DNA from 3 places in the Brevibacterium sp. Z349TD_9 genome. Region 3 is predicted to be linked to each of the others. Evidence: predicted binding sites of a transcription regulator. Region 3 holds the regulator's gene; each other region holds the start of a gene.
The links. The regulator HrcA, encoded in region 3, represses chaperone genes, less so after heat shock. The targets are predictions, from matches to a motif close to TTNGCACTCGNNNNNNNCGAGTGCNAA.

Region 1 (5,503 bases), 880 kb from region 3:
TGAGCACGACGACGGGTTCCACCAGAGAGAGTCTAGTGGCCGTTCAGGCCCCGTTCAGGGATGTCCGGGAGCGCGTCGGATTCGGCGCGAGATCCCAGGAACCGGGCCGCTCGTGCGGGGTTACAGTAAGAGGCATGGAAAGTCGTCCCCTCTGGTCCCGCTTCAGCGCAGACCCGCGCGCCTACGGCCAGGTCAGGGCTTCCGACGCCGATCGGGCCGTCGTCACCGACGTGCTCTCCGAGGCCTACGCCCTCGGGCAGATCGACGCCGGCGAGTTCGACGAGCGGATGGAGACGGCAGGACGCGTCAAGACTCTCGGCGAGATCCCCGACCTCGTCTCGGACCTCGTCGTCGCCGACGCTGAGGAGATCGACCCCGACCACCTCGACGAGGCTTCCCGCAAGCGAGCTCTCGCACAGCTCGACGACGAGCGGATCCCCATCACTCCGACCCAGATCCAAGCCGCTGCCGAGAAGTACTACCGCGACCGCGTCCGCCGCGCCCTGCTCGGCATGGTCGCAGGCCCTGTCGGTTTCACGCTCCTCATCTGGGCGGTCTCCTCGATCGCGACAGGCGCCTTCATCTTCTTCTGGCCGATCTTCATCATCCTTCCGACGTTCTTCGGAGCGGTCTCCCAGATCACCGGCAAAGACGAGATCATCCGCCGGCGGAAGAAGGAGCTGACGAAACGGGCCAGGGCCCACCTCGGCGATGAGGAGGCCAAACGTCAGCTCGAGGCGCCGCAGCGCGACGTCGAGGACGACGACGTGGCCTTCGGCCACGGACTCCAGCCCCCGCACCCTCCGATGCCGCCGTACGGGCCGGGCCAGATCGATCCCCGCGACGACGAGTTGCGCAGGCGGCGCGAGGAGCGCCGCCACCGCCGCGAGAACCCCTGGGACTGAGCTGTCCCGCGGTCGGCACCACACCGTCCGGCCACCTCGGCGAGAGCTCGTGAGACAGCCTCGGCGAGGGCCCGTGAGACCGCCTCGCGGAGACAGCGTCGCGGTGACAACGAGAAGAGCCGTGCCGGCGTCCCTGCGGACACCGGCACGGCTCGTCGAGCGCTGGGCTGATCAGAAGCCCATGCCGCCCATTCCGTCCATACCGGCAGCGGCTGCGTCAGCACCCGGTGCGGCCTTCTCGGGCTTGTCGGCGACGACCGACTCGGTGGTGAGGAACAGACCGGCGATCGACGCGGCGTTCTGCAGAGCCGAACGGGTCACCTTGACCGGGTCGTTGATGCCTGCGGCGAGCAGGTCCTCGTACTCACCGGTGGCGGCGTTGAGGCCCCAGCCCGGCTCGAGGTTCGCGACCTTGTCGGCGACGACACCGGCTTCGAGACCGGCGTTCGTGGCGATCTGCTTGAGCGGAGCCTCGATGCCGACCTTGACGATGTTGGCACCCGTGGCCTCGTCGCCGGTGAGCGAGAGGTCGTCGAAGGCGGCCTTGCCGGCCTGGATGAGGGCGACGCCGCCGCCGGCGACGATTCCCTCTTCCACAGCGGCCTTGGCGTTGCGCACGGCGTCTTCGATGCGGTGCTTCGTCTCCTTGAGCTCGACCTCGGTCGCGGCTCCGGCCTTGATGACGGCAACACCGCCGGCCAGCTTGGCCAGGCGCTCCTGCAGCTTCTCACGGTCGTAGTCGGAGTCCGAGTTCTCGATCTCGGCGCGGATCTGGGCCACGCGACCGGCGATCTCGTCGGCGTCTCCAGCACCTTCGATGATCGTCGTCTCGTCCTTCGTGACGACGACCTTGCGGGCGGTGCCGAGCAGGTCGAGGGTGACGTTGTCGAGCTTGAGCCCGACTTCCTCGGACACGACCTGGCCACCGGTGAGGATGGCGATGTCGGCGAGCTGGGCCTTGCGACGGTCACCGAAGCCCGGAGCCTTGACGGCCACGGACTTGAAGGTGCCGCGGATCTTGTTGAGCACGAGGACGGCGAGTGCTTCGCCCTCGACGTCCTCGGCGATGATCAGGAGCGGCTTGTTGGTCTGCTGGACCTTCTCGAGGACGGGCAGCAGATCCTTGACGTTCGAGATCTTCGAGTTGACGATGAGGATGTAGGGATCCTCGAGGACGGCTTCCTGGCGGTCGGTGTCGGTGACGAAGTAACCGGAGATGTAGCCCTTGTCGAAGCGCATGCCCTCGGTCAGTTCGAGCTCGAGTCCGAAGGTGTTGGACTCCTCGACGGTGACGACGCCTTCCTTGCCGACCTTGTCGATCGCCTCGGCGATGAGCTCACCGATCGCAGGGTCACCGGCGGAGATTCCGGCGGTGGCAGCGATCTGCTCCTTCGTCTCGATCTCGATGGCGTTGTCGAGCAGGACCTCGGTCACTGCGGCGACAGCCTTCTCGATTCCGCGCTTGAGGCTGAGCGGGTCAGCACCGGCCGCGACGTTGCGCAGACCCTCGCGGACGAGCGCCTGAGCGAGCACGGTGGCGGTGGTGGTGCCGTCGCCGGCGACGTCGTCAGTCTTCTTGGCGACTTCCTTGACGAGTTCGGCACCGATCTTCTCGTAGGGATCCTCGAGCTCGATCTCCTTGGCGATGGACACGCCGTCGTTGGTGATCGTGGGTGCGCCCCACTGCTTTTCGAGCACGACGTTGCGGCCGCGCGGTCCAAGCGTCACCTTGACCGCGTCCGCAAGCTGGTTGAGACCGGCTTCGAGTCCCCGACGAGCTTCTTCGTCGAATGCAATCATCTTTGCCATAGTGGCTTAGATCCTCCCTGATGGAGTGGACTGGGATCCCAGAGCAGTCGTCAGCGCCCGCGACGGCAGAGAGTGTGTCCGCATGTTCCATTCCACACGGGGACCACGCTCTCGAGACGACTGATGCGATCCCGTGGTTTTCACCACCACTAGATTTAGCACTCTCAGGGGGAGAGTGCAAACGAAATCCTCGCGGAGCCAGGAATTCCGGGGAGTCTCTGAGAAACGATGACGAGAAGCGACCGACGGCAGGTCGACGCGAACACGCGAGTCCGGGGCGGCGACCGCAGGCGACGGACGAGTCGCACCACCAGGGGGCGCGGTGAACGTCCGCCAGCAGTGCCCCACCGACCGACCGCGCGCGACCGGAGGACAGCCCCCAACCGACCGGCGTCGCCGCGACACCGCGGGGTGAGCCCCGCGCAAAATGCAGAGGCGCCGAGTCGTCATCGACTCGGCGCCTCGTGGCTCGATGTCCGCAGAGCCGACCGTCAGACGGCCATCGCAGCGGACCGATGACGCCGGCAGCGAAAACCGCGGCCCCGCGATCTGCGGAGATCGCGGGGCACGGTCGCGCACGGCTTCACGCCGGCGACATCAGACTCAGAGGAGGGTGACGGATTCCGCCTGGGGACCCTTCTGACCTTCTCCGACCTCGAACTCAACCTGCTGGCCCTCTTCGAGGGAGCGGTAGCCGTCCATCTGGATCGCGCTCCAGTGGACGAACACGTCCTGGCCGTCGCCTTCGAGGGTGATGAATCCGTAGCCCTTTTCGGCGTTGAACCACTTGACGGTGCCTTGTGCCATTACTTCTCCATAGAATGCAGTGTCATTTGAAATCCGCTTCCGACACAACGCAGTGCCGGAATCCGAACGCTAGTAAACCTCAACAGACCCCGCGATTTCTCTCATTGACCTCTGGAGATTGATCTCGGTGAAGCACGATCAGAACACAAGGTGCAGTGCTTGCCTAGCTGGTAAAACTCTACCCCAGGGCCGGGCGGGCCAGAGGTTCGCTCAACACTGTTATCAATTCGTTACATTTGATTTCAGGCGGCATTCATCCTGTGAATTCGCGTGAACTCTCAGCCCTCACCGAGGCCGGTGCCCTCAGACTGTCCGCCCTCGGATCCAGCACTGCCGGCGCCCGAGCCGGTCCCTTCGGATTCAGCACTTCCCGAACCCGAATCCGTGCCGCTCGACGACGGTCCGCGCTGGGCGATGTCCGAGCACACGACGACGGTGAGGTCGGCGGTGAAGTCGGCCGACTGCTCCGTGGCCTCGATGCCGAGGGCGTCAGCGACGAGCTTCGCCTGCGCGGCCGATCCCTCGTCCTTGTAGTAGACGACCGAGTCGCTGCGGGCAGTCGAGTAGTTGCCGACCTTGCCGATGGTCCAGCCCTTCTCCTCGACCGCGTCGGAGAACCTCTTCGCGACGCCGGAGACTCCCGAGCCATTGAGCACGTCGACCGTGAGCGAGGAGTCGACGACGCTGACTTCGCTCTCCGAGGGGCTCGGCGTCGCCGGCGCCGAGGTCTCCGGGGCGGGTTCGCCGACGGTCGTCTCGGGGTCGCGCATGGACGAGGTGATGATGTTGATCGCCGCGACGACGAGGAGGACCGCGACGAGCGCGAGGACGATGACCAGCGTGATCGCCCCGAGGTTCGACGAGGCCGCGGAGTCCTGCCGATGGGCTCCACTGCGGCGGCCTGGCTCGATGGAGTCGAATTCGTCAGTCATGGCTACCTCGAGACGCGGGCCTGCGCACGTTCGCTCTGTCGCGTCGTGCGGATCCGGCGCAGCCGCTTGACGAGCATCGGATCGCTCGCGAGGGCCGCCGGATTGTCGAGCAGGGAGTTGAGTATCTGGAAGTAGCTCGTCGCCGACATGTCGAAGCGCTCGCGGATCGCGTGGTCCTTCGCACCGCCGTACTTCCACCAGCGCCGCTCGAATTCCAGAACGGACACCTCGAGCTCACTCAGTTCAGGGGTGCCCTCGTTCTGCGGCATAGACGGTGTGCTCCTTCGGGTGTGTACTCTGAAGCTTATGCTATCGCCAGAATGACACGGCTGTCATTCCCGCCGCGCCAGCTCGCCCCTCCGAGACCCGCAGGGACGGCGGACTCGGCTCTGCACCGGGGTTTCCCCCTCGCCGAGGCGACCGCCGGGTCCCGCCGGGCGTGACTGTCACCGTTGCGGAAGTCACAGTCGGTCCCGGCCTATGGATCCTGCACGGTCCGAGCGGGGCAGAGCACGACCCGCGCATAGCGGGGCTGTGCACGACCGGGGGCAGAGGCCGATGCCCCTGCCCCCAGTCGGGAGACCGTCGACCCGCAGCGGGTGCGCTGCGGCTCCTCCCTCAGCGGATGCGGATGTTGACCTGTTTGATCTGGGTGAAGCCCTCGAGCATGCCCTCGAGTGAGGCCTCACGTCCGAAGCCCGAGTTCTTCATGCCGCCGTAGGCCTGTCCTGCCAGCTGACCGCCGCCCTGGTTGACCTGGATCCACCCGGACTCGATCCGGTCGGCCATCGTCAGCGCCGAGTCGAGATCCTTCGTGAACACGTAGGCGGCGAGTCCGTACTCGTTCGTGTTCGCCATGCCGATGACCTCGTCGACGGTCTTCCAGGGGATGACCGAGAGGACGGGACCGAAGATCTCCTCCTGGCTCGTCTGCCAGTCGTTCTGGGCCTTCGAGAAGATCACCGGAGCATGGTAGAAGCCGGGTTCGCCGACATTGAGCTCACCGTGGCCGTCGTAGGCGATCTCGACGCCGTCCATCGACTTGCCCAT
Region 2 (5,503 bases), 700 kb from region 3:
TGCCCAAGCCCGAACCGGTGTTCCCGAAGTTCGTGGAGGAGACGGAGTAATGGCCTCGCGCGCTGCCGGAACGTACCCGCCGGTGCCCGAACCGCTGCCCCACCCGATCGTCGACACCCACACCCACCTCGACATCGGCACGGGCGTGCGCCTGCCGCTCGGTGCCGGCGAACCCTCCCCGGAGGTCACCCCGTCCGAGGACGAGGAGTTCCCCGATCTCGACTTCTTCTTCGACACCGCCGAGGCGGCCGGAGTGCGCCGGATCGTCCAGATCGGCTGCGACCTGCCCGCTGCCCGCTGGACGACCGCGCTCGTCGCCTCCCAGTACGCCGGGCAGGGGAATGCGGCCCTGGCCGCCGCGGCGAACGTCGACCCGGCCGTCGCCGCCCGCGTGCCGACACCGCCTGTCACCGGGCGGACGTGGATGCTCGGGGGAGCGGCGCTCCACCCGAACGAGGCCCCGCGGCTGGCAGAGCGCGGCCTCCTCGACGATGCGCTCACCGAGATCGAGGCGCTTGTGACGAGTGAGGACCGGATGCGCGTGGTCGGGGAGACCGGCCTCGACTACTTCCGCACCGGTGAGGACGGCATCGGGCAGCAGCAGCGGTCGTTCCGGGCGCATATCGAGATCGCCAAGCGGACCGGCCGGGCCCTGCAGATCCACGATCGTGAGGCCCATGCCGACGTCCTGCGCATCCTCCGCGAGGAGGGGGCGCCCGAGGTGACGATCTTCCACTGCTTCTCCGGCGACGAGGCGATGGCCCGCGAATGCGCCGAGCACGGCTACTTCATGTCCTTTGCCGGCAACATCACGTTCAAGAACGCCGATGAGCTGCGCCGGGCCGCCGCGAGCGCCCCGCTCGAGCTCCTCCTCACGGAGACCGACGCCCCCTTCCTCACCCCTCATCCCTACCGCGGCAAGCCCGGCGGCCCCTACCTCACCCCGATCACGGCCAGGATGCTCGCCGAGGTGCGGGGGATGGACGCCGGTGACCTCGCCGAGGCGGTGTGGGCGAACGCGGAGACCGCGCTCGGCAGCTGGGACTGAGCCCCCGCCTCGGCGAGGGGGAGGGCCAAGATCACGGTCGTTACGGACGTCACATCACGGTCGCCAGTCGTGCCGTGGATGACGTCTGACCTGGACGGATGCCGACTGCTGTGAACCCCGGAAATCCGGGAGTCTGAGAGATTCCTGTTACGGTTTCGTAATCTTTTGCAAGCGATGTAACGAATCGGTTACAGTGGATGAGTCGCAAACAGCTGGTCAACTCTGCTCGGGGATATTTCTGTGATTGATTTTCTCAAGAACCGCAAGGTGCAGATCGCCGCACAGGCGGTCGTCATCACCGGACTCGTCGGTGGCACCGGTGCCGTGCTCACCATGAACAAGCCCGTCACCCTCGAGGTGAACGGCAAGGCCGAAGAGATCCGCACCTTCGGGGGAACCGTCGGTGAGATCCTCGACAGCCAGAACATCGAGCTCGAGAAGCGCGATGAGGTCAAGCCGGGTGTGAACACGAAGATCGACCGCGATATGACGGTCACGGTCAACACTGCCAAGGACGTCGCGCTCACCGTCGACGGCAAGAAGACCGACGAGTGGACGAACGCGAACACCGTCGGGCAGGCTCTCGCCGACCTCGGCGTCGAAGCCAAGGATGCCGAGCTCAGCGCCGAAGCCAACGACAAGCTCAAGGTCGACGGCGAGACGAGCATCGACGTCACCACCGCGAAGGCGCTCACCGTCGTCGCCGACGGCAAGGACCACAAGGTCACCGCGCCCGTCGACACCGCCGGCGCCGCCCTCAAGGAAGCCGACATCAAGCTCGACAAGGACGACTACCTCTCCGTGCCGATGAGCGCATCCGTCACCGACGGTCAGGTCCTCACCGTCAACCGGGTGGAGAACAAGACCGTCAAGGAGAAGCAGGACATCGAGCCCAAGGTCGAGAAGAAGAAGTCGGAATCCCTCTTCGTCGGTGAGACGAAGGTCGAGGAGAAGGGCAAGGCCGGGCAGAAGGAAGTCGAGTACCAGGTCAAGATCGTCAACGGCGAAGAGGTCGAGAAGGAGAAGAAGGGCGAGAAGGTCCTCTCCGAACCGAAGGCCAAGGTCGTCGTCGAGGGCACGAAGAAGAAGGAGAAGCCCTCCTCGAACGACTCGGGCTCGGGCTCCGGCTCGGGATCCGATGACAGCGGAAGCGGCTCCGGCGGAGGCTCCGACGACGGCGGCTCGAGCTCCGGTGGCGGCGGTTCGATGACGACCGAGGAGATCAAGGCGATGCTCGGCGGACCCGGCTCCAAGTGGTACCAGGTCGCCAAGTGCGAGTCGAACTTCAACCCGCGCGCCGTGAACAAGCAGAACAACGCCCACTTCGGCCTCTTCCAGTTCAAGCTCGCCACGTGGCGCAGCGTGGGCGGCTCGGGCAACCCGATCGACGCCAGCCCGCGCGAGCAGTTCGACCGTGCGAAGAAGCTCCAGGCCAAGGCCGGCTGGGGACAGTGGGCCTGCGCCTGAGCGCAGCGCTGATGCGCTGACCGCGCGCCGGCACCAGCCGACCGTCCGCGGTCACGGCTGAGATGAGCTGAGCGATGAGGGACTCCGGATCCGTCCGGGGTCCCTCTCGCGCATTCATGGGCTTGCGCGTCCCGCCGAGGTAGCGGTGCTCGGGCCGTGGCCCTGCGGTAGCGTGCCCTGGCCGCCGAGGCGGGGGTGCGGGCCGCCGAGGTGGCGGTCCGCGCACCCCGAGGCTGAGCTTTCCCCGAGAGCCCCGCGAAATCTTGGCACTCGAGTTGACCGAGTGCTAAAGGAGTCATAGAGTCGCATTAGCACTGACACTCAGTGAGTGCCAGTTTCATCGGACGGTCGAACTCCTCGGCACCCGCGACGACGAGAGGTTCCTCAGGCGCACGCCGCCGTCTGACTCCACCAGTATCGAACCCAGCGAAGGGAGAGAGCCCGATATGTCGGTCTCCATCAAGCCACTCGAAGATCGGATCGTCATCCGTCAGGTCGAAGCCGAGCAGACCACTGCCAGCGGTCTGGTCATCCCCGACACTGCCAAGGAGAAGCCGCAGGAAGGCGAAGTCGTCGCAGTGGGCCCCGGCCGCGTTGCTGACAACGGCAACCGCGTTCCCGTCGACGTCGCTGTCGGCGACAAGGTCATCTACTCGAAGTACGGCGGCACCGAGGTCAAGTACGCCGGCGAGGAGTACCTCGTCCTCTCGGCCCGCGACGTGCTCGCCGTCATCGGCTGAATCCCCTGAACGACTCTCAAGACAGGAGGACGAATGCCTAAGAATCTGGAATTCAACGACGAGGCCCGTCGTTCACTCGAAAAGGGTGTCAACACTCTCGCTGACACCGTCAAGGTGACGCTCGGACCCCGCGGCCGCAACGTCGTTCTCGACAAGAAGTGGGGCGCACCCACGATCACCAACGATGGCGTGACCATCGCGCGTGAGGTCGAGCTCGACGATCCCTACGAGAACCTCGGCGCACAGCTGGCCAAGGAAGTCGCCACCAAGACCAACGACATCGCCGGTGACGGAACCACCACTGCGACCGTCCTCGCCCAGGCCTTCGTCAACGAGGGTCTGCGCAACGTCGCCGCGGGCGCCGCTCCCGGTGCCCTCAAGCGCGGCATCGAGACCGCCGTCGAGGCCGTCTCCGACGAGCTCGGCTCCATCTCCCGCGATGTCGCCGGCTCCGAGGAGATCGCCCACGTGGCCGGTCTGTCCGCCCAGTCCGAGGAGATCGGCGCACTCATCGCCGATGCCTTCGAGAAGGTCGGCAAGGACGGCGTCATCACCATCGACGAGTCCCAGGCCTCCGATGTGGAGCTGGAGATCACCGAGGGCATGCAGTTCGACAAGGGCTACCTGTCCCCGCACTTCGTCACCGACGCCGACCGCCAGGAAGCCATCCTGGGCGATGCGCTCATCCTCATCAACCAGGGCAAGATCTCCAACATCCAGGAGCTCCTGCCCGTCCTCGAGAAGGTTCAGCAGGCCGGCAAGCCGCTGTTCATCATCGCCGAGGACATCGAGGGCGAGGCACTGTCGACGCTGGTGGTCAACAAGCTGCGCGGCATCCTCAACGTCTGCGCGGTCAAGGCTCCCGGATTCGGTGACCGCCGCAAGGCCATCCTCGAGGACCTCGCCGTCCTCACCGGCGGCCAGGTCGTCACCCCGGACATGGGCATGAAGCTCGACCAGGTCACCCTGGACGAGCTCGGCAATGCCCGCACGATCACCGTCACCAAGGACACCACCACCATCGTCGATGGTGCCGGTGCCGATGACGCTGTGGCCGGGCGTGTGGCCCAGATCCGCTCCGAGATCGAGAACACCGACTCCGACTGGGACCGCGAGAAGCTGCAGGAGCGCTTGGCCAAGCTCTCCGGCGGTGTCGCCGTCATCAAGGTCGGCGCCGCCACCGAGGTGGAGCTCAAGGAGCGCAAGCACCGCGTCGAAGACGCTGTGTCCGCGACCCGTGCTGCCATCGAGGAGGGCGTCGTCGCCGGCGGCGGTTCGGCTCTCATCCACGCCGCCAAGGTCCTCGACGGCAAGGACTTCGGCCTCGACTACGACGGTGCCACGGGCGTGGAGATCGTCAAGCGCGGAATCGTCCAGCCGCTGCGCTGGATCGCCGAGAACGCCGGTCAGGACGGCTACGTCGTCGTGTCCAAGGTCCAGGACCTCGAGTCCGGCCAGGGATACAACGCCGCCACCGACTCCTACGGCGACCTCATCTCCGCAGGCATCATCGACCCGGTCAAGGTCACCCGTTCGGCTCTGCGCAATGCGGCGTCGATCGCGGCCCTGGTGCTCACCACCGAGACCCTGGTCGTGGAGAAGAAGGACGACGAGGACGAGGACTGACCTCCGTCCCCGCTCAGGCTGAGCCCTCAGCCTGATCCCTCATCGGATGGCCCGGAACGCCTGTTCCGGGCCATCGGTGTGTCCGGGATGTCCCTCGCCGAGGCGGCCGACCGACTCCGGCCCGGCCCCCTGACATCGTCGTCCGGCCCCGCCCCATGCACTCGTCCCCTGCCCCAGCTGTGAGTTCGCCGCCTGTCGTTGCCACCGCCTGTGATGAGTGCCATACTCGTGAACTGTTGAAACGTGAACGATCTCATCAGAGGCGAGGGCGAGTGGACTACCGACAGACCGCGATCTTCCGCGCCGGTGCCGCACAGCGACGCGCGCGCATCGAGCACGCCGCCCGCTTCGTCGTCGCCGAACGCGGCTTCGGCGCTGCGAGCATCGGTGCGATCGCCCGCGCCGCCGACTGCACCCCGCGGCACATCCACACCCTCTACGGCAACCGCGTCGCCCTCCTCCTCGCCGTCTTCGCGAGTGCGGCCGGCCGTGAACTCGAGGTCGTCTCCGACGCCGTCGAGTCCTGTTCGAGCCCGGCACAGATCGTCGACGCCGTCGTCGACGTCTTCGTCTCCCGCGCCGTCGCCGGCCGCGGACTCGCCCATGCCCTCCTCCTCGAGGA
Region 3 (5,503 bases):
CCGGCTTCGACGGCCGGGCGGGTGAGGATGATCCGTGAGACGTCCTCGTTCTGGAGGGCGTTGACGGCCATGGCCATCGCCAGATAGGTCTTGCCTGTGCCCGCCGGGCCGATGCCGAAGGTGATCGTGTTGTTCCGGATCGCCTTGACGTAGTCGTGCTGGCCCATCGTCTTCGGGCGGATCGACTTCCCGCGGGTCGAGAGGATGTTCGTGCCCATCACCGCCGAGGCGGCCTTGCCCTCGGAGGAGAACGAGGCGACGCGGTCGATCGTCTCCTCATCGATGCGGTGCCCCGACTGGTGGAGCTTCTTCAGCTCACCGATGACGGTGACGAACGAGCTCACCTGGTCGGGATCGCCGGCGGCCTGGAGCTGGTTGCCGCGCAGGTGGAGGTCGAGTCCGGAGAAGACCCTTTCGAGCGTGCGGAGGTTCGCCTCTCCGGGGCCGAAGAACTCGACGAGGTCGATCGAGTCCGGGATGACGAGGCGGACGGTCTCCGAGGACGCCGAGTCCGCTGCGGTCGATGAATCGGTGGAGGTGTCCAGAATGGTCCTTCGTTCGTAGGTCACTCAGGCGGAGCGTCGCGCGCTCACCCGAGGTGAGGACAGGTCAGCTTCTATCGTAGTCCGGTTCGTCACCAGCGGCCCAGGGAATTCTGCGCGAGGACGAGTCCGGCCGGTCCCGCCGAGGAGGACCGGAGGACGGTGTCGCCGAGGACGACGGTGCGCGCCCCGATCCCCTGCAGGGCCTCGAGCTCGGCCTCGGTGATCCCGCCTTCGGGTCCGACGATGAGGACGATGCGCTCGGTGCTGCCCGCATCGAGGTCCCGCAGCTGCGCGGTCAGGCGGGTCGCCGCGGCTTCGTGGAGGACGAAGATCGCATCCCCACCCGGGTCGGCTGCAGCGGAATCCCCGGTCCCCTCGCCGAGGCGGTGGGCCAATCCCGTGCCGCGTGCGAGCTCCCCGAGGACGGGGAAGCGCGAGCGCCGCGACTGGAGGGAGGCCGCGGTGAGGAGGTTCTCCCATTTCGCGGCCATCTTCGCGGCCTTCTTCGCCGGCCAATCGGCGATCGAGCGTTCGGCCGCCCATGGGATGACCTCGTCGACGCCGATCTCGGTGGCCGCCTCGATCGCCTGGAGGTCGCGGTCGCCCTTCGCAAGCGCCTGGACGAGGACGAGCCGAGGTCCGTGGGCGGGAGTCCGGGTGACCTCGGTGACGTCGAGGACGAGTGCGGTCGCCGAGGCGGTGCTCACGGTTCCGCGGGCGCGGACCCCGTGCCCGTCGACGACGTCGATCTCCTCGCCGGGGCCGATCCGGCGCACGCGCACGGCGTGCCCGGCGACGTCCTCACCGAGCGTGAGCGCGGAACCGGCGACCGCCTCGGCGGCCTGCGGGGAATGGAAGACCGGGAGGCTCACCGACCGGCGAACTTCTCACGCATGCGAGAGAACATGCCGCGGTTCTCGGTCGTGATCTGCGCGCGCGGTGTCTCCTCGCCGCGGACCGTCGCGAGTCGAGCGAGCAGCTCCCGCTGTTCGTCGTCGAGCCTGTCGGGCGTGGTGACCTCGACGGTGATGAGGAGGTCGCCGCGGGTCTCGGTCCGCAGGCGGGTCGCGCCGAGGCCCGGAAGCCTGACGACCGTGCCCGACTGAGTGCCGGGTTCGATGTCGAGGTCCTGGGTGCCGTCGAAGGTCTCGAACGGGATGCGGGCGCCGAGCGCCGCCGCCGTCATGGGCACCGAGACGGCAGCGCGGAGGTTGTCGCCGTCGCGGCGAAAGACCTCATGGCGGGTGACCATGACCTCGACGAAGAGGTCACCGGCGGGACCGCCGCCAGGCCCGACCTCGCCCTGGGCGGAGAGCTGGATGCGCGTGCCGTCGGAGACTCCGGCGGGGATGCGGATCTTCATCGTCCGCTGCTTGCGCACGCGTCCATCGCCCTGGCAGTTGAGGCAGGGGTGCGGGATGACGGTGCCGAAGCCGTGGCACTGGTTGCACGTCTGGTTCGTCACCATCTGACCGAGCAGGGTGCGGGTCATCCGCTGGATGCTGCCGGAGCCGTGGCACAGCGAGCACGTCTCGATCGAGGTGCCGTCCTGGGTGCCGGCGCCGCTGCACGTCTCGCACACGACCGCAGTGGTGACGTCGAGGTCGACGGTGCCGCCGAAGGCCGCGGTGCGCAGATCGATGTTGACGCCGACGAGGGCGTCCTTGCCGCGCTGGGTGCGCGGGATCGGACCGCCGGCGGAGCCGCCCCCGCCGCCGAAGAAGGTCTCGAAGATGTCGCCGAAGCCGCCGAAGCCGCCGGCCGGGAAGCCCTGACCGTTCTCGCCGCCGCCCATGTCGTAGTTGCGGCGCTTCTGCGGATCGGAGAGGACCTCGTAGGCGAGTGAGATCGACTTGAATTCCTCGTCGTAGCCGGGGTTGACGTCGGGGTGGTACTTCCGGGCCAGCTTGAGGTACGACTTCTTGATCTCAGCCGCCGAAGCGTCCTTGGACACTCCGAGTGTTTCGTAGTGATCGGCCACTGAAACTTCTCTCTCCCTGATGGTGATCGTGGTGTGTGGGACTGTCTGTCAGGTGGGACTGTCTGGGACGACGGGCGCTGCGCCCGCCGGTGAGGCCTCGCCTATCCCCGTTCGAGGGCGGAGGACACGTATTTGGCGACGGCGCGCACGGCCGAGATCGTCGTCGGATAGTCCATGCGGGTCGGACCGAGCACGGCGAGGCGGGCCGAGGATCCTGCCACATGACCATATTCGGCGGCGACGACGGATGTCGAGCTGAAGGACTCGTGAGTGTTCTCACGGCCGATGCGGACACTGATCTCGGCGTGGTCCTCGGCCATCGAGGTGAGCAGTTTGAGGAGGACGACCTGCTCCTCGAAGGCCTCGAGGATCGGGGCCATCTGCTCACCGAACTCCTTGCCCGAGCGGGCGAGGTTCGCGGTGCCGGCCATGATGATCCGCTCTTCGCGGGTCGCGGCGACAAGGTCGATGACGGCGTCGCGGAGGCGGGCGAACGTCGCCTCTCCCCCGGGGACTTCGGCCATGCCCTCGGCAGGGGCGTGATCCGACTCCGCCGCTCCGGCGGCCTCGCCGAGGTCGATGCGTGAGAGCTTCCGGCCGGCGAACTCGGCGTTGATCCGCTCACGGATGCGGGCGAGATCCTCCTCATCGACCGCCTCGGCGAGGCCGACGATCTTCTGCTCGACCTGGCCCGCGTCGGTGATGAGGACGACGAGGATCCGGCCGGCGGCGAGACCGACGACCTCGATGTGCTTGACCCTGGCCTGCGAGACCATGGGGTACTGGATGAGCGCGACCTGGTGCGTGAGCCCGGCGAGGAGGCGGACCGTGCGGTCGAGCATCCCGTCGAGGTCGGATTCGCCTTCGACGAGCTGGATGATCGCGCGGCGCTCAGCGGCGCTGAGCGGTTTGAACTCGTCGATGCGGTCGACGAACATGCGGTAGCCGAGGTCGGTGGGGATGCGCCCCGCCGAGGTGTGCGGCTGGGCGATGTATCCCTCGGCCTCGAGCTGGGCCATGTCGTTGCGGATCGTCGCGGGCGACACCCCGAGGGTGTGCCGCTGCACGATCGCCTTCGACCCCACGGGTTCGTTCGTGGCCACGAAGTCTTCGACGATCGCACGGAGCACCTGCGCGCGCCTGCTGTCGTTCATCCGACTCCTCCCCGAATTTGGCACTCGAATAGTCCGAGTGCCAATTCTACGCCTCTTCTCCGGTGAATTCACTTTCCGCCGCCCCACCCGCGGGTCAGCGCGGATCGGCGCTGCGCATTCACTACGCTGGTGGGCTGTGAATGCCTTTGATCGCTATGGTTCGGACGTGCTCTCCGGTTCGTCGCCGTCCTCGCACCGGCCCAAGAAATCCCGCCCCGTCGAGGTCGGCCTCGGCATGGTGCTCGAAGACGCAATGAGCGGTTTCGTCGGCGCCGTCGTCGGTGCCGAGAAGACGACGGGCGGCGTCGTCGTCAAACTCGAGGACCGCCGCGGCGCGGTCCGGTCATTTCCGCTCGGACCCGGCTTCCTCCTCGAGGGCGAGCCTGTCGACCTTCGCCTGCCCAAGCGCAAGCCGGCTGCCCCCGGTCGTACAGCCTCGGGCTCACGTGCCGTGGTCGGCGCGAAGGCGCGGGTGGCCAGGGGGTCGCGGATCTGGGTCGAGGGCAAGCACGACGCCGAGCTCGTCGAGAAGATCTGGGGCGACGACCTGCGGATCGAAGGCGTCGTCGTCGAACCCCTCGGCGGACTCGACGACGTCGCCGACAAGCTCGCGGAGTTCGGCCCCGACCGGCAGCATCGGGTCGGGATCCTCGCCGACCATCTCGTCTCCGGGACGAAGGAGTCGAAGATCGCCGAGGCGGTCCGCTCCGATCCGCGCTACCGCGACGTCGTCCACATCATCGGCCACCCGTACGTCGACATCTGGCAGGCGGTCAAGCCGCACGTCGTCGGCATCGCCGCATGGCCGACCGTCCCGCGCGGAGAGGACTGGAAGACGGGGATACTGCGCCGCGTCGGCTGGCCGCACGCCGATCACAAGGACGTCGCCGCCGGATGGGTGCGGATCCTCAGGTCCGTGAGCACGATCGCCGATGTCGAGCCGACGCTCTCGGGCCGGGTCGAGGAGCTCATCGACTTCGTCACCGTGGACTGAGGGGTCTGAGTTCGCTGCGGGGCTGCGTGGACTGAGGTCGCTGCGGGGACTGAGGTCGCTGCGGTTTCGACTCCGAGGCAGTCGCAAGGGCCCGGCTCCGAGGCAGTTGTGACGAACTTGGAACGCCGCTCCCACCCTTCGGCTGGGGCCGCTGGTCTAGGGTGGAAGTGCAGAAGCTTCTCGAAAGGACCCTCATGTCGAACTCCCCGCAGCCTCCGAACGGAGAGCCGAACCAGTCGCGTCCGATGCCTCCGAACTACACCCAGGCGTCCGGACCCCAGCAGCCCTACAGCCAGCAGCCGCAGCAGAACTCCGGTTCGCAACAGCAGTACGACTCCCAGCAGAACTCCGGTTCGCAGCAGGGCTACGGTCAGCAGGGTTATGGCTCCCAGCAGAACCAGTACGGCAGCCAGCCGCAGAGCTACGGCGGCCAGCAGCAGCACGGTTCCCAGCAGAACTACGGCGCTCAGCAGTACGGCTCGCAGCAGGGCTATGGCCAGCAGTACGGCGGCCAGCAGAACTACGGCGGCCAGCAGTACGGCGTCCAGCCCGCGATGCACGCCAACCCCGCGATGTTCGACTCCGCCAACCTGCCCGAGTCCGCGTACGGTCCGGGCTCCGAGCGCTTCTGGAACGCCACCGACTCCGAGCGGACCACCGCGCTGTGGACGAACATCGGGTCGCTCTTCGTCGGCTTCCTCCCGCTCATCATGTTCCTCGTGAAGAAGGACGAGTCGCCCTTCGTCCGCGACTACGCCCGCCAGGGCACGAACGCGTGGATCACGAACATGATCGCCACGTTCGCCGCCTCGATCGTCCTCGGCATCAT

Region 1: groL (chaperonin GroEL) is a predicted target of HrcA. The motif match lies at 2,870-2,896, and genes of this name have one in related genera.
Region 2: groES (co-chaperone GroES) is a predicted target of HrcA. The motif match lies at 2,779-2,805, and genes of this name have one in related genera.

The regions. Positions count from the first base shown of each region.
Region 1 is NZ_CM149680.1:3,186,540-3,192,042, forward strand. It holds gene AC0VYB_RS14810 (sulfite exporter TauE/SafE family protein) at 1-22, opposite strand, end outside; gene AC0VYB_RS14815 (DUF1707 SHOCT-like domain-containing protein) at 135-905, shown strand; gene groL (chaperonin GroEL) at 1,077-2,714, opposite strand; gene AC0VYB_RS14825 (cold-shock protein) at 3,318-3,521, opposite strand; gene AC0VYB_RS14830 (LytR C-terminal domain-containing protein) at 3,800-4,453, opposite strand; gene AC0VYB_RS14835 (DUF3263 domain-containing protein) at 4,456-4,722, opposite strand; gene AC0VYB_RS14840 (aldehyde dehydrogenase family protein) at 5,072-5,503, opposite strand, start outside.
Region 2 is NZ_CM149680.1:3,008,217-3,013,719, reverse strand. It holds gene AC0VYB_RS14050 (hypothetical protein) at 1-50, shown strand, start outside; gene AC0VYB_RS14045 (TatD family hydrolase) at 50-1,048, shown strand; gene AC0VYB_RS14040 (resuscitation-promoting factor) at 1,289-2,515, shown strand; gene groES (co-chaperone GroES) at 2,962-3,255, shown strand; gene groL (chaperonin GroEL) at 3,289-4,881, shown strand; gene AC0VYB_RS14025 (TetR/AcrR family transcriptional regulator) at 5,154-5,503, shown strand, end outside.
Region 3 is NZ_CM149680.1:2,307,768-2,313,270, forward strand. It holds gene AC0VYB_RS10850 (PhoH family protein) at 1-569, opposite strand, end outside; gene AC0VYB_RS10855 (16S rRNA (uracil(1498)-N(3))-methyltransferase) at 635-1,417, opposite strand; gene dnaJ (molecular chaperone DnaJ) at 1,414-2,526, opposite strand; gene hrcA (heat-inducible transcriptional repressor HrcA) at 2,628-3,680, opposite strand; gene AC0VYB_RS10870 (DUF3097 domain-containing protein) at 3,817-4,674, shown strand; gene AC0VYB_RS10875 (DUF4870 domain-containing protein) at 4,869-5,503, shown strand, end outside.